3 regions of the Mesorhizobium sp. B2-4-17 genome follow, and region 3 is predicted to be linked to each of the others. Evidence: riboswitches for the same ligand, from Rfam matches in the RefSeq annotation. Region 3 holds a riboswitch; each other region holds the start of a gene.

Region 1 (3,271 bases), on a different contig from region 3:
GACAATCTTCGGGGTGAGCGCATCCTCCCAGCCCTCTCTGAGGGGAGATTCGGGGCATGTGGGATTTCGATATCGGCAGGTCGGTGTCCATCATGATGCGGACCTGGCCTTTCATTGTTTTTCGCATGATCGTCTATTTCGGCATCACTCTGGCCTATATCCTGGCGACTGGCACGGGCGCCTCCGTCGGCTATGGCGTCGGCCATATCTCCACCGATCCCGACGGGCCGTTGTCCTTTGCCCTATGGGGCGGCGTCGTCGGCTTTGGCGCCGTCTCGATCGCCGTCTACTGGATCCGCGAATACATTCTCTACGTCGTCAAGGCCGGCCATATCGCCGTCATGGTCCATCTGATCGACGGCCGTGACGTTCCCGACGGTAAGAACCAGATCGTGTACGCAAAGGAGGTCGTGACCGAGCGTTTCGCCGAGGCTAACGTCCTTTTCGTCGTCGACCAGCTGGTCAAGGGCGCTATCCGCGCCATTACCGGCCTGCTTGGCGGCGTAGCCGCTTTCCTGCCCATTCCAGGCCTGAGCGGCCTTGTGTCTTTCATCAACACGGTAATCCGCCTGTCGCTCACCTATGTCGACGAGATCATCCTCGGCTACAATATCCGCATCAACTCGTCCTCGCCGTTCGAAACCGCACGCCAAGGCGTGGTGCTCTACGCCCAGAACGGCAAGATCATGGTCAAGAACGCCGTCTGGCTGGCGATCATCATGTGGGGCGTGTCGTTTGTCATCTTCCTGCTGATGCTGGCCCCGGCCGGCGCCATTCTTTTCCTCATGCCCGGGCAGCTTGCCGGCTGGGCCTTCGTGCTCGCCATCGTCTTTGCCTGGGCCTTCAAGGCAACCTTCATCGAGCCCTTCGCCATCGCCTGCCTGATGCAGGTCTATTTCAAGACCATTGCCGGCCAGCTGCCTGATCCAGCCTGGGACGCTCGGCTGGCCGAGGCATCGTCGAAGTTCAGGAACCTCAAGGACAAGGCGCTCTCCTCCTTCGGTGGTTCGCGCTGGGACACGGCCGGCGCGACACGCTGATCGGCCGGGCTGGCGGGCGTGCCGGCGACGGTATAGAGGCGCGACACCGCTGATTTGAGCGGCGCCTCGCCCTGGCCGCAAAACGTCTCGCTCATGATCAATTCGGGCAGCGGCAATCGCCGGCCCCAGCCATGTGTCTCGAGGTCCGGCTTGGGCGCGAACTCGGAAACACGGCCGACGCAGAGGTAGGCGACCGGCGTCACGTGCTCGGGAATGGCCAACAGCCGCTTCAGCGCCTCAGGCTCGATGATGCTGACCCAGCCGACGCCGATGCCTTCGGCCCGTGCCGCCAGCCAGAAATTCTGCACGGCGCAGACCGTGCTGTAGAGATCCATCTCCGGATTGTGCCAGCGCCCCAGCGGCGAACCTTTCGAGCGCTGGCGGTCGCAGGTGATGCAGATGTTGAGCGCGCTTTCGCAGATGCCTTCCAGCTTGAGCTTGCGGTAGAGCGCTTGTCGCTCTTCCTCGATTGCTGGCAGTTCCTGTTCACGCGCGGCCAGGAACAGGTCACGTACCTTCTCCCGGCGCCCGGCACCGCGAATGACGATGAAGTTCCACGGCTGCATGAACCCGACCGATGGCGCGTGATGGGCTGCAAGCAGCAGCCGAGCCAGCACCTCGTCGTCGATGGTCTCGGGAGTAAAATGGCTGCGAACATCGCGCCTGGTGAACATGGCTCGGTAGACGGCGTCGCGCGCCATCTGGTCAAATCCATCGCCCACAGGAGCGGTCATGGCTTCCAGCATCGCTTGTCCCCTTGCGACTTCAAATCAATGCCGCCCGCCTGACCATGCGGGTGACGATGCCTGCCAGGCCGGTCTTCTGGCTCGGGATCAACCCGCGTCCGGTGCCTTCCCGTCATCGACAGTGGCATTTACCGGCGCGGTCCCCCTTACAGCGTTGGGCACGCCACGGAATTCAACCGTGTTCCCGATTCTCCCGCCAGAGCATTTGCAGCCAAGTGGATTTCACTTGGCGTCGCATAATGCGACTGAGAACAAACAGGCCGGCGGGCACCAGGCAGTGGTGGCGACCTTACGCCGAAGCCCCGGCCGCGCCAATCCCCGCAGCGACGCGAATGGACGCAGACGTGATTTTCCCCAGCGATCAAGCCGCAACGCATAGCCATTGCCGTGTCGGGGCACTAGATAGGGACGATGGCCACCCGTCTCTACACGCACCCTATCTTCCTTGAACACATCACGCCGCCCGGCCACCCCGAACGGCCGGACCGCTTGCGCGCTATCGAGCGCGTGCTCGACGGCGAAGCCTTTGCCGCGCTTGATCGCGTCAAGGCGCCGGAAGGAGATGAAGCCACTATTCTCTACGCGCATCCGGCCGATTTCGTCGCGCGTGTGCGCGCCGCCATCCCCGAAGAGGGCATCGCCCGCGTCGATGCCGACACCACCGCCAGCCCGAAGAGCTGGCAGGCGGTGATCACCGCGATCGGTGCCGCCAACGCGGCCGTCGACGACGTCTTCACTGGCCGGGCCGACAATGCCTTCGTCGCCGCGCGGCCGCCCGGCCACCATGCCGAGAAAACCACCGCCATGGGCTTTTGCTTCTTCAATACGGCGGCGATCGCGGCGCGCTATGCGCAGAAGAAGCATGGCGCCGAGCGCGTCGCCGTCGTCGACTGGGACGTGCATCACGGCAACGGCACGCAGGATATTTTCTGGGACGATCCGTCGGTGCTCTATTGCTCGACGCATCAGATGCCGCTCTATCCCGGCACCGGTGCGAAGAACGAAACCGGGGCCGGCAACATCGTCAACGCGCCTCTGGCGCCGCAGACCGGCAGCGAGGTGTTTCGCGATGCCTTCCTGTCGCGGATACTGCCGGCGCTCGACAAATTCGCACCCGATCTGATCATCATTTCGGCCGGCTTCGACGCGCACCACCGCGATCCGCTGGCCGAGATCAATCTGACCGAGGATGATTTCGACTGGGCGACGGGCCAACTGATGCAACGCGCCGCGCGTCACGGCGACAACCGGCTCGTCAGCCTGCTTGAGGGCGGCTACGATCTGCAGGGATTGGCATTTTCGGTCGCGGCCCATGTCGCGCGGCTGATGAAAGGATGAATGATGGCTGGTGAGACCAACGAAGACGTCAAGGCGATGAGCTTCGAACAGGCACTCGATGCGCTGGAGAAGATCGTCGATGACCTGGAGCGTGGCGACGTGCCGCTCGATCAGTCAATCCGGATCTATGAACGCGGTGAGGCCCTG
Region 2 (3,271 bases), on a different contig from region 3:
CGGTGTTGCCGATGATGTGAACACGTCGGATGCTCAAGATAGTTGACTCAGTCAAGTAAATGATTGATCCTGTAAAGACAGGAGATGTCCATGACGGTTCACCATCAGCCCGGCAATGATGCGCCCAATGAGCGGATCGATGTCGTGCGGGCATTCAACCGCTTCTACACCCGCCAGATCGGGCTGCTCGACGAAGGGCTGCTGAAAAGCGCCTTCTCCCTGACCGAGGCGCGTGTGCTCTACGAGTTGGCGCATCGCGATGGCCTGACCGCGACCGACCTTGGACGCGATCTCGGCCTCGATGCCGGCTATGTCAGCCGTTTGCTGAAAAAGTTCGAACGCCTTCACCTCATCTCCAGAGCGACGCTGGTTTCGGACGCGAGGCAATCGTCGATTGCGTTGACGCAGGCGGGCAGGAATGCCTTCGCACCGCTGAACAAGGAATCGCACGATCAGGTCCGGGCCCTGCTCGATCGGCTGCCGGCATCGGAACAAGACCGGCTGGTCAAATCCATGCAGACGGTGCAGCGTCTACTCGCCGAAAATGCCGAGCCAACGATCCCCTATCTGTTGAGGCCGCTGCAGATCGGCGACATCGGCTGGATCACCCACCGGCAAGGGCTGCTCTATGCCCAGGACTATGGCTGGGACGAAACCTATGAGGCGCTGGTCGCCGAAATCCTCGTGGCGTTCGTGAAATCCTACGATCCGAAATGGGAGCGCAGCTGGATCGCCGAGCGGGAAGGCGAGGTCGTCGGCTCGGTCTTCGTCGTACGCAAGTCGGATCAGGTGGCGAAGCTGCGTTTGCTCTATGTCGAGCCTTCGGCGCGTGGCCTCGGCATCGGCAAGCGACTGGTGGAGGAAGTCATCGGCTTTGCCCGCGCCAGGGGATACAAGACGCTGACCTTGTGGACAAACGACATTCTCGCCGCTGCCCGGCATATCTACCAGGCCGCCGGCTTCAAATTGATCGAGGAAGAACCTCACCATTCCTTCGGCAAGGATCTGGTTGGTCAGAACTGGAATCTTGATTTGTGATCTTCCGCCAGAGCATGATGCCGAAAAGTGTGAAGCGGTTTTCACACGACGTCATGCCCTATCTCTTTAATTAGAAGCGGATTCAGATTTCAGGTCGATTCGACCTGAAATCATCCGGCTTTCCGCGCTTGGCCAATTTGATCGAAATTGCGCACTCCGCGCAATTCGCTCGACAGATGGCTGACAGCCCCTCGCTTGACAGCGCCGCGCCTCATGCGTTATTGCGTTATGTTATTACATAAAGATGCGTCGCGCGCGGCTTCGGCTCCGATCGTGGCGACTGAGAAATCCGTTGCGATGCAATCCGGGGAAAACTAGGGTGGAATGGTGATGGTCCCCGAGTCGAAAGGCGAGGGGTGAAAAGGGAACACGGTGAGATCCGCCTGGGATCGAGGCCGTGGCTGCCCCCGCAACTGTAAGCGGTGAGCGAGATCCGAAATGCCACTGGCCGGCGAGGCTGGGAAGGCAGGATTGCGCCGAGACCCGCGAGCCAGGAGACCTGCCATCACGGAGTTGACCGGACGGGGTGTGCCGGGAGGAGACCTGGACGTCGGTCTGACGACCGACCGCCAACATCCTTCCGTCGCCAATCGAGAAAGACGGAAAGTTGGGCGCCGCCATAGATCGCATTCACCGTATCATCGTGTGCACGCTTTGCCGCGACATCCCGACAGGGACCAGGTCGGGCGAAGCTTTGTGCACCGATTTGCGCTCGCGGTTGTCGACCCACGCCGAACTCGCGGTGGCGCAGGGTTTCACGGTCGAGGGGGTGGCGTGCATGGCAGGCTGTGCGCGGCCGCTGGCGGTGGCGTTCCAGGCCCCGGGCAAGGCCGCCTATCTCTTCGGCTCCATCGATGCCGAGGCCGACGCCGGCGATCTCGTGCGGTTTGCCAGGCTCTACGCCTCGCTCCCCGACGGCTGGTGCAATGCCGGACAACGTCCGCCGCGACTGGCCGGCAAGACGCTGGCCCGCATCCCGGTAGCGGGCGAGCCAGCAGGAGACAGCCGATGACGGTGCCGCTTCTCGAGGCGCGCGATCTCGGCGCGGTGGCGAATGGGCGGAATCTGGTCCACGCGGTCAGCCTGTCCATGGCCATCGGCGATCGCCTCGCCATTATCGGCCCCAACGGCGCCGGCAAGACCACGTTGCTGCGCATGTTGTCCGGCATGCTCAAGCCAAGTTCCGGAGAGGTGAAACTCGGCGGGCGCCGCCTCGACAGGATTTCGCCGGCCGAGCGGGCCCTTCACATAGCCGTCGTCGGCCAGACCGACCAGCCGGATCCGCGGCTGGCGGTGATCGACTATGTCGAGCTTGGCCGCGTCCCGCATGCCGGCTTGAAACACAGGAGCGAGGAACGCGACATTGTCGTGGACGCGCTGCGCCGGACCGGTTTGCTGCCCCTGCTTGGCCGCACCATTGGCTCGCTGTCGGGCGGGGAACGCCAACGCGCCCAGCTTGCGCGCGCCATCGCCCAGGAACCTAAAGTATTGTTCCTCGACGAACCGACCAACCATCTCGACCCCCGCGCCCGCGCGGAACTGCTCGAACTCGTGGCTGGCTTCGGCATGACGGTGATCGCGGTGCTGCACGATCTGCCCCTGGTGGCGCCGTTCGCCACAAGGGTAGCGGTGATGAACGAAGCTCGGCTCCATGCGCTGGCGGCGCCGCGCGAAGCGCTGACGCAACAACTGATCCGCGAGATTTTCGGCGTCGACGTGTTTCGCCTGCGCCATCCCACCGAGGACCGCGAACTGACCGTGTTCGATGTTCCGAACCGTGCGGCGCCTTCCTGACCGAAACCGACTTTCATCCGACACAGTTCAACCAAGGAGCAAAAATCGTGAAACGCCTCGCCCTGTCGCTCGCCTTCTCGCTGCTGGCGTCGGCAGCCTTCGCCTTCCCGGTCACCGTCGACAGTTGCGGCAAGCCGCTGACCTTCGATGCGCCTCCCAAGCGCGCCGTCATCCACGATCTCAACATGGCAGAGATGGCCTTCGCGCTGAAGCTGCAGCCGTCGATCGTCGGCCTGACCGGCATCACCGGATGGTACAAGGTCGGGCCCGATTTCAAGGCCGAGCAGGGTTCGATCCCGGAACTGGCGCCGAAATACCCGACACTCGAAAACCTCGTCGCGGTCGAGCCTGATTTCTTCTTCGCCGGCTGGTACTATGGCATGAAGCCGGGCGGCGATGTGACGCCCGACACGCTCGCGCCGCACGGCATCAAGACGCT
Region 3 (3,271 bases):
GCCGGTGATTCTGCTTTGGGGAAGCAATGTCCATCCATGTGCGCCATCCGATCTGGCTCCCGGCCCTCAAGGCCGCGGATGCGCGCACCTTCGCTTCGCTCTATGCGGTCGAGTCCTTCGCCCGCGCCACGGTGTCGAGCGTCATCCCGATCCAGGCCTACGAGATCCTGCACAATGAGCAGATCGTCTCGATCCTCTACACGATCGTTGCGCTGCTCGGCCTGTCGGTGACCTTGTTCATGCCGATGCTGATCCGCCGCTTTGCGCGGCGCTGGGTCTACACCGCCGGCGCCTGCCTGCTCGCCATCGGATCGCTGTTCTTCGTCACCCACACGCTTGCCGGACAACTGGCCGGCATGCTGTGCCGCGTCATGGGCGCCAGCGCGTTGTCGATCACACTCAATCTCTACATCATGGACCACATTCGCAAGACCGACTTCATGCAGGCCGAATCGCTGCGCATGGCGTGGTCGATGTTCGCCTGGACCGGTGGGCCGACACTCGGCATCTTTCTTTACGCGCATTTCGGCATCTATGCCGCGCATGGCGCGGTGGCGGTGTTCGCCACGATCTTGCTGGCCCTGTTCTGGTTCTATCGGCTCAGCGACAACCAATCGATCCAACCGGGCAAGACGCGTCCGGTCAATCCGCTCGCCAATATCGGCCGCTTCGTCGCGCAGCCGAGACTGAGGCTGGCCTGGCTGATCGCCTTCGGCCGCTCCTGCTTCTGGACGACGTTCTTCGTCTATGGACCGCTGTTCATGGTCATCACCGGCGAGGGCGAACTGGCCGGCGGCCTGCTGGTCTCGGCCGGCAACGCGCTTTTGTTCATGGCCATCTTCTGGGGCAAGGCCGGAAAACGCTTTGGCGGCCGCAAAACCATGACCTTTGCCTATTTCGCCATGTCGGCCACACTTCTGGCGGCAGGTGCGGTCGGCGAGAGCGCGCCGCTGCTCACCGGCGCCTTCCTGCTTTGCGGCGCCTTCTTCACCATTGCGCTCGATGCGCTGGGCTCGACCGCTTTCATGCGCTCGGTGCGCTCCTATGAGCGCGCGCAGATGGCCGCGGTCTATCGCACCTATCTTGATTTTTCCGAGTTGACCCCGCCGTTGGTCTATTCCGTCGTGCTGGCGTTCTTCGGGCTGGGCTCGGTGTTCGTCACGCTCGGCCTGCTGGCGGCTTTTTGCGGCTTCGTGACCTGGCGCTATCTGCCGAAGTCGCTTTAGCCGGCCTTGATAATTCTACTCCGGCGGACATCTGTCGCGATTTTGGGCTTCCGGGTACCAATAGGCCAAATGCGGCACAAGCAAACTGATCTCGACATGGCGCATTCGCAATGGTCGCTGGCGGAATTTGGTTTGCCGGGGGCGTCGATTCTGCCTATAGTCCAGCCTGTCGTCGGTTCCGTTTTGGAGCCAAGAGGGAATACGGTGCGGGCTGAGTTCTTGCCCAATGCCGTGGCTGCCCCCGCAACTGTGTGCGGTAGTCCTCTCCATAGGCCACTGAAGATTTTTCTTCGGGAAGGTGGAGAAGGGCGCTGATCCGCGAGCCAGGAGACCTGCCGGCGACAGGAAAATGACTTCGATGCCCTCGGGTGGAGGGCGAAAGGACAAGAGATGAATACCGCTTCCGTCTCCCTCGGCGCCTCCGTCTCCTCGCAGTCGCGCCTCATGCAGCTTGCGCTTGCCGCGCTGCTCGGCATTTTCGTCGTTGGCTTTGTCGGCTTTTCGCACATCGATGCGGTCCACAACGCCGCCCACGATTATCGCCATTCGATGGCATTTCCCTGCCACTGACGAGGATTTGACATCATGAACCTGTTTCGCAACGTCGTGTTCATCGCGGCGATCGCAGGGCTCGTGGCTGGCGTCGTTCTCGCCTGCATGCAGGCCTATGCCACCGTGCCGCTGATCCTCAAGGCTGAAGTCTATGAGCAGGCCGGCGGCGGCCACCATCACGACCACGCCGCACCGGCAGCAGCAGATACCAACGCCATGAGCCCTGTCGCGCCGGCACCGGCTGAAGCAGCCGTCCCGGCGGCGGAAGACGAAGGCTGGGCTCCGGCCGACGGTTTCGAGCGTTTTGGCTTCAGCGTGCTTGCCAATATCGTCACTGGCATCGGCTTCGCGCTGGTCCTGGTGGCGGTCTCGGAATTCGCTGGCGGCATCGGCAATTGGCGTCAGGGCGTGTTCTGGGGCCTAGCCGGCTTTGCCATATTCACACTGGCGCCCGGCCTCGGCCTGCCGCCGGAATTGCCGGCCATGCCGTCGGCCGACCTCATGCAGCGCCAGATCTGGTGGGCGGCGACCGTGGTCACGACCTCAATCGGACTGGGCCTGATCGCGTTCCGCAGATCGCTGCCGCTGACCATCCTTGCCGTCCTGCTGATCGTCGCCCCGCATGTCATCGGCGCGCCGCAGCCCGACAGTTTTGAGACTCCGATTCCGGAAGGCCTGCATCATCAGTTCGTGGTGGCGGTGACGCTGACCAATCTGGTGTTCTGGCTGGTGCTCGGGGTGGTTGTCGGCGTGGTTCGCGGACGCTTCACCGGCACCGCCACCAGCCTGCGCGACAGCTTTGCCTGATCGCAGCAAGCTGACCTTCATCATCGGTGGTGCGCGCTCTGGCAAGAGCGCACACGCCGAAATCCTGGTGACGGCTTTGCCCTCGCCATGGATCTATATCGCCACAGCCGAAGCCTATGACGACGAGATGCGTGAGCGCATCGCGCTGCACCGCTCGCGGCGTGTCGACGGCTGGGCGACCATCGACGCGCCACTCGATCTCATAGGCGCGATCAAGGCTTTGCCCGACAACCAGCCGATGCTTCTCGACTGCCTGACGCTGTGGCTGACCAATCACATGCTGGCCGAACACGATATCGCAACCGAGTGCCGTCGGTTGGCGGACGTGTTGTCACGGCCGCGCGGTCCGTGGTTCGTGGTGTCCAATGAAGTCGGACAAGGCATTGTGCCGGACAATGCGCTGGCGCGCCGTTTTCGCGATGACGCTGGACGGCTCAACCAGCAGGTCGCGGCGGTCGCCGATACGGTGCTGCTGATGGTGGCGGGGCTGCCGCTCAAGGTGAAATGACATGACCGAAGACAAGGATACGGAACGCCATCGCGCCAAGATGGCCAAGCGCAAGGCGGTGCAGGATGCCGAGGTGGCGAGCAAAACCGTCGAGAAGGGGCTGCTGATCGTCAATACAGGCCCGGGCAAGGGCAAGACCACGGCCGCCTTCGGCTTGGCGCTGCGCATGCTTGGCTAT

The links. A riboswitch is a leader RNA that binds a small molecule or an ion and turns the genes downstream of it on or off. The one in region 3 is predicted to bind cobalamin.
Region 1: it holds a riboswitch for cobalamin, as region 3 does, so the genes downstream of both, bluB (5,6-dimethylbenzimidazole synthase) here and FJ548_RS15380 (CbtB-domain containing protein) in region 3, are expected to answer to the same signal.
Region 2: it holds a riboswitch for cobalamin, as region 3 does, so the genes downstream of both, FJ548_RS14590 (DUF1636 family protein) here and FJ548_RS15380 (CbtB-domain containing protein) in region 3, are expected to answer to the same signal.

Annotation. Positions count from the first base shown of each region.
Region 1 covers NZ_VFUX01000002.1:177,452-180,722, forward strand. The annotation lists gene FJ548_RS02575 (hypothetical protein) at 57-1,040, shown strand; partial or broken gene bluB (5,6-dimethylbenzimidazole synthase) at 1,205-1,786, opposite strand; cobalamin riboswitch at 1,835-2,017, opposite strand; gene FJ548_RS02585 (histone deacetylase family protein) at 2,198-3,124, shown strand; gene FJ548_RS02590 (exodeoxyribonuclease VII small subunit) at 3,128-3,271, shown strand, end outside.
Region 2 covers NZ_VFUX01000016.1:83,445-86,715, forward strand. The annotation lists gene FJ548_RS14580 (hypothetical protein) at 1-46, shown strand, start outside; gene FJ548_RS14585 (helix-turn-helix domain-containing GNAT family N-acetyltransferase) at 91-1,038, shown strand; cobalamin riboswitch at 1,353-1,560, shown strand; gene FJ548_RS14590 (DUF1636 family protein) at 1,646-2,050, shown strand; gene FJ548_RS14595 (ABC transporter ATP-binding protein) at 2,047-2,832, shown strand; gene FJ548_RS14600 (ABC transporter substrate-binding protein) at 2,880-3,271, shown strand, end outside.
Region 3 covers NZ_VFUX01000017.1:107,756-111,026, forward strand. The annotation lists gene FJ548_RS15375 (MFS transporter) at 27-1,226, shown strand; cobalamin riboswitch at 1,383-1,581, shown strand; gene FJ548_RS15380 (CbtB-domain containing protein) at 1,617-1,796, shown strand; gene FJ548_RS15385 (CbtA family protein) at 1,812-2,585, shown strand; gene cobU (bifunctional adenosylcobinamide kinase/adenosylcobinamide-phosphate guanylyltransferase) at 2,578-3,093, shown strand; gene cobO (cob(I)yrinic acid a,c-diamide adenosyltransferase) at 3,095-3,271, shown strand, end outside.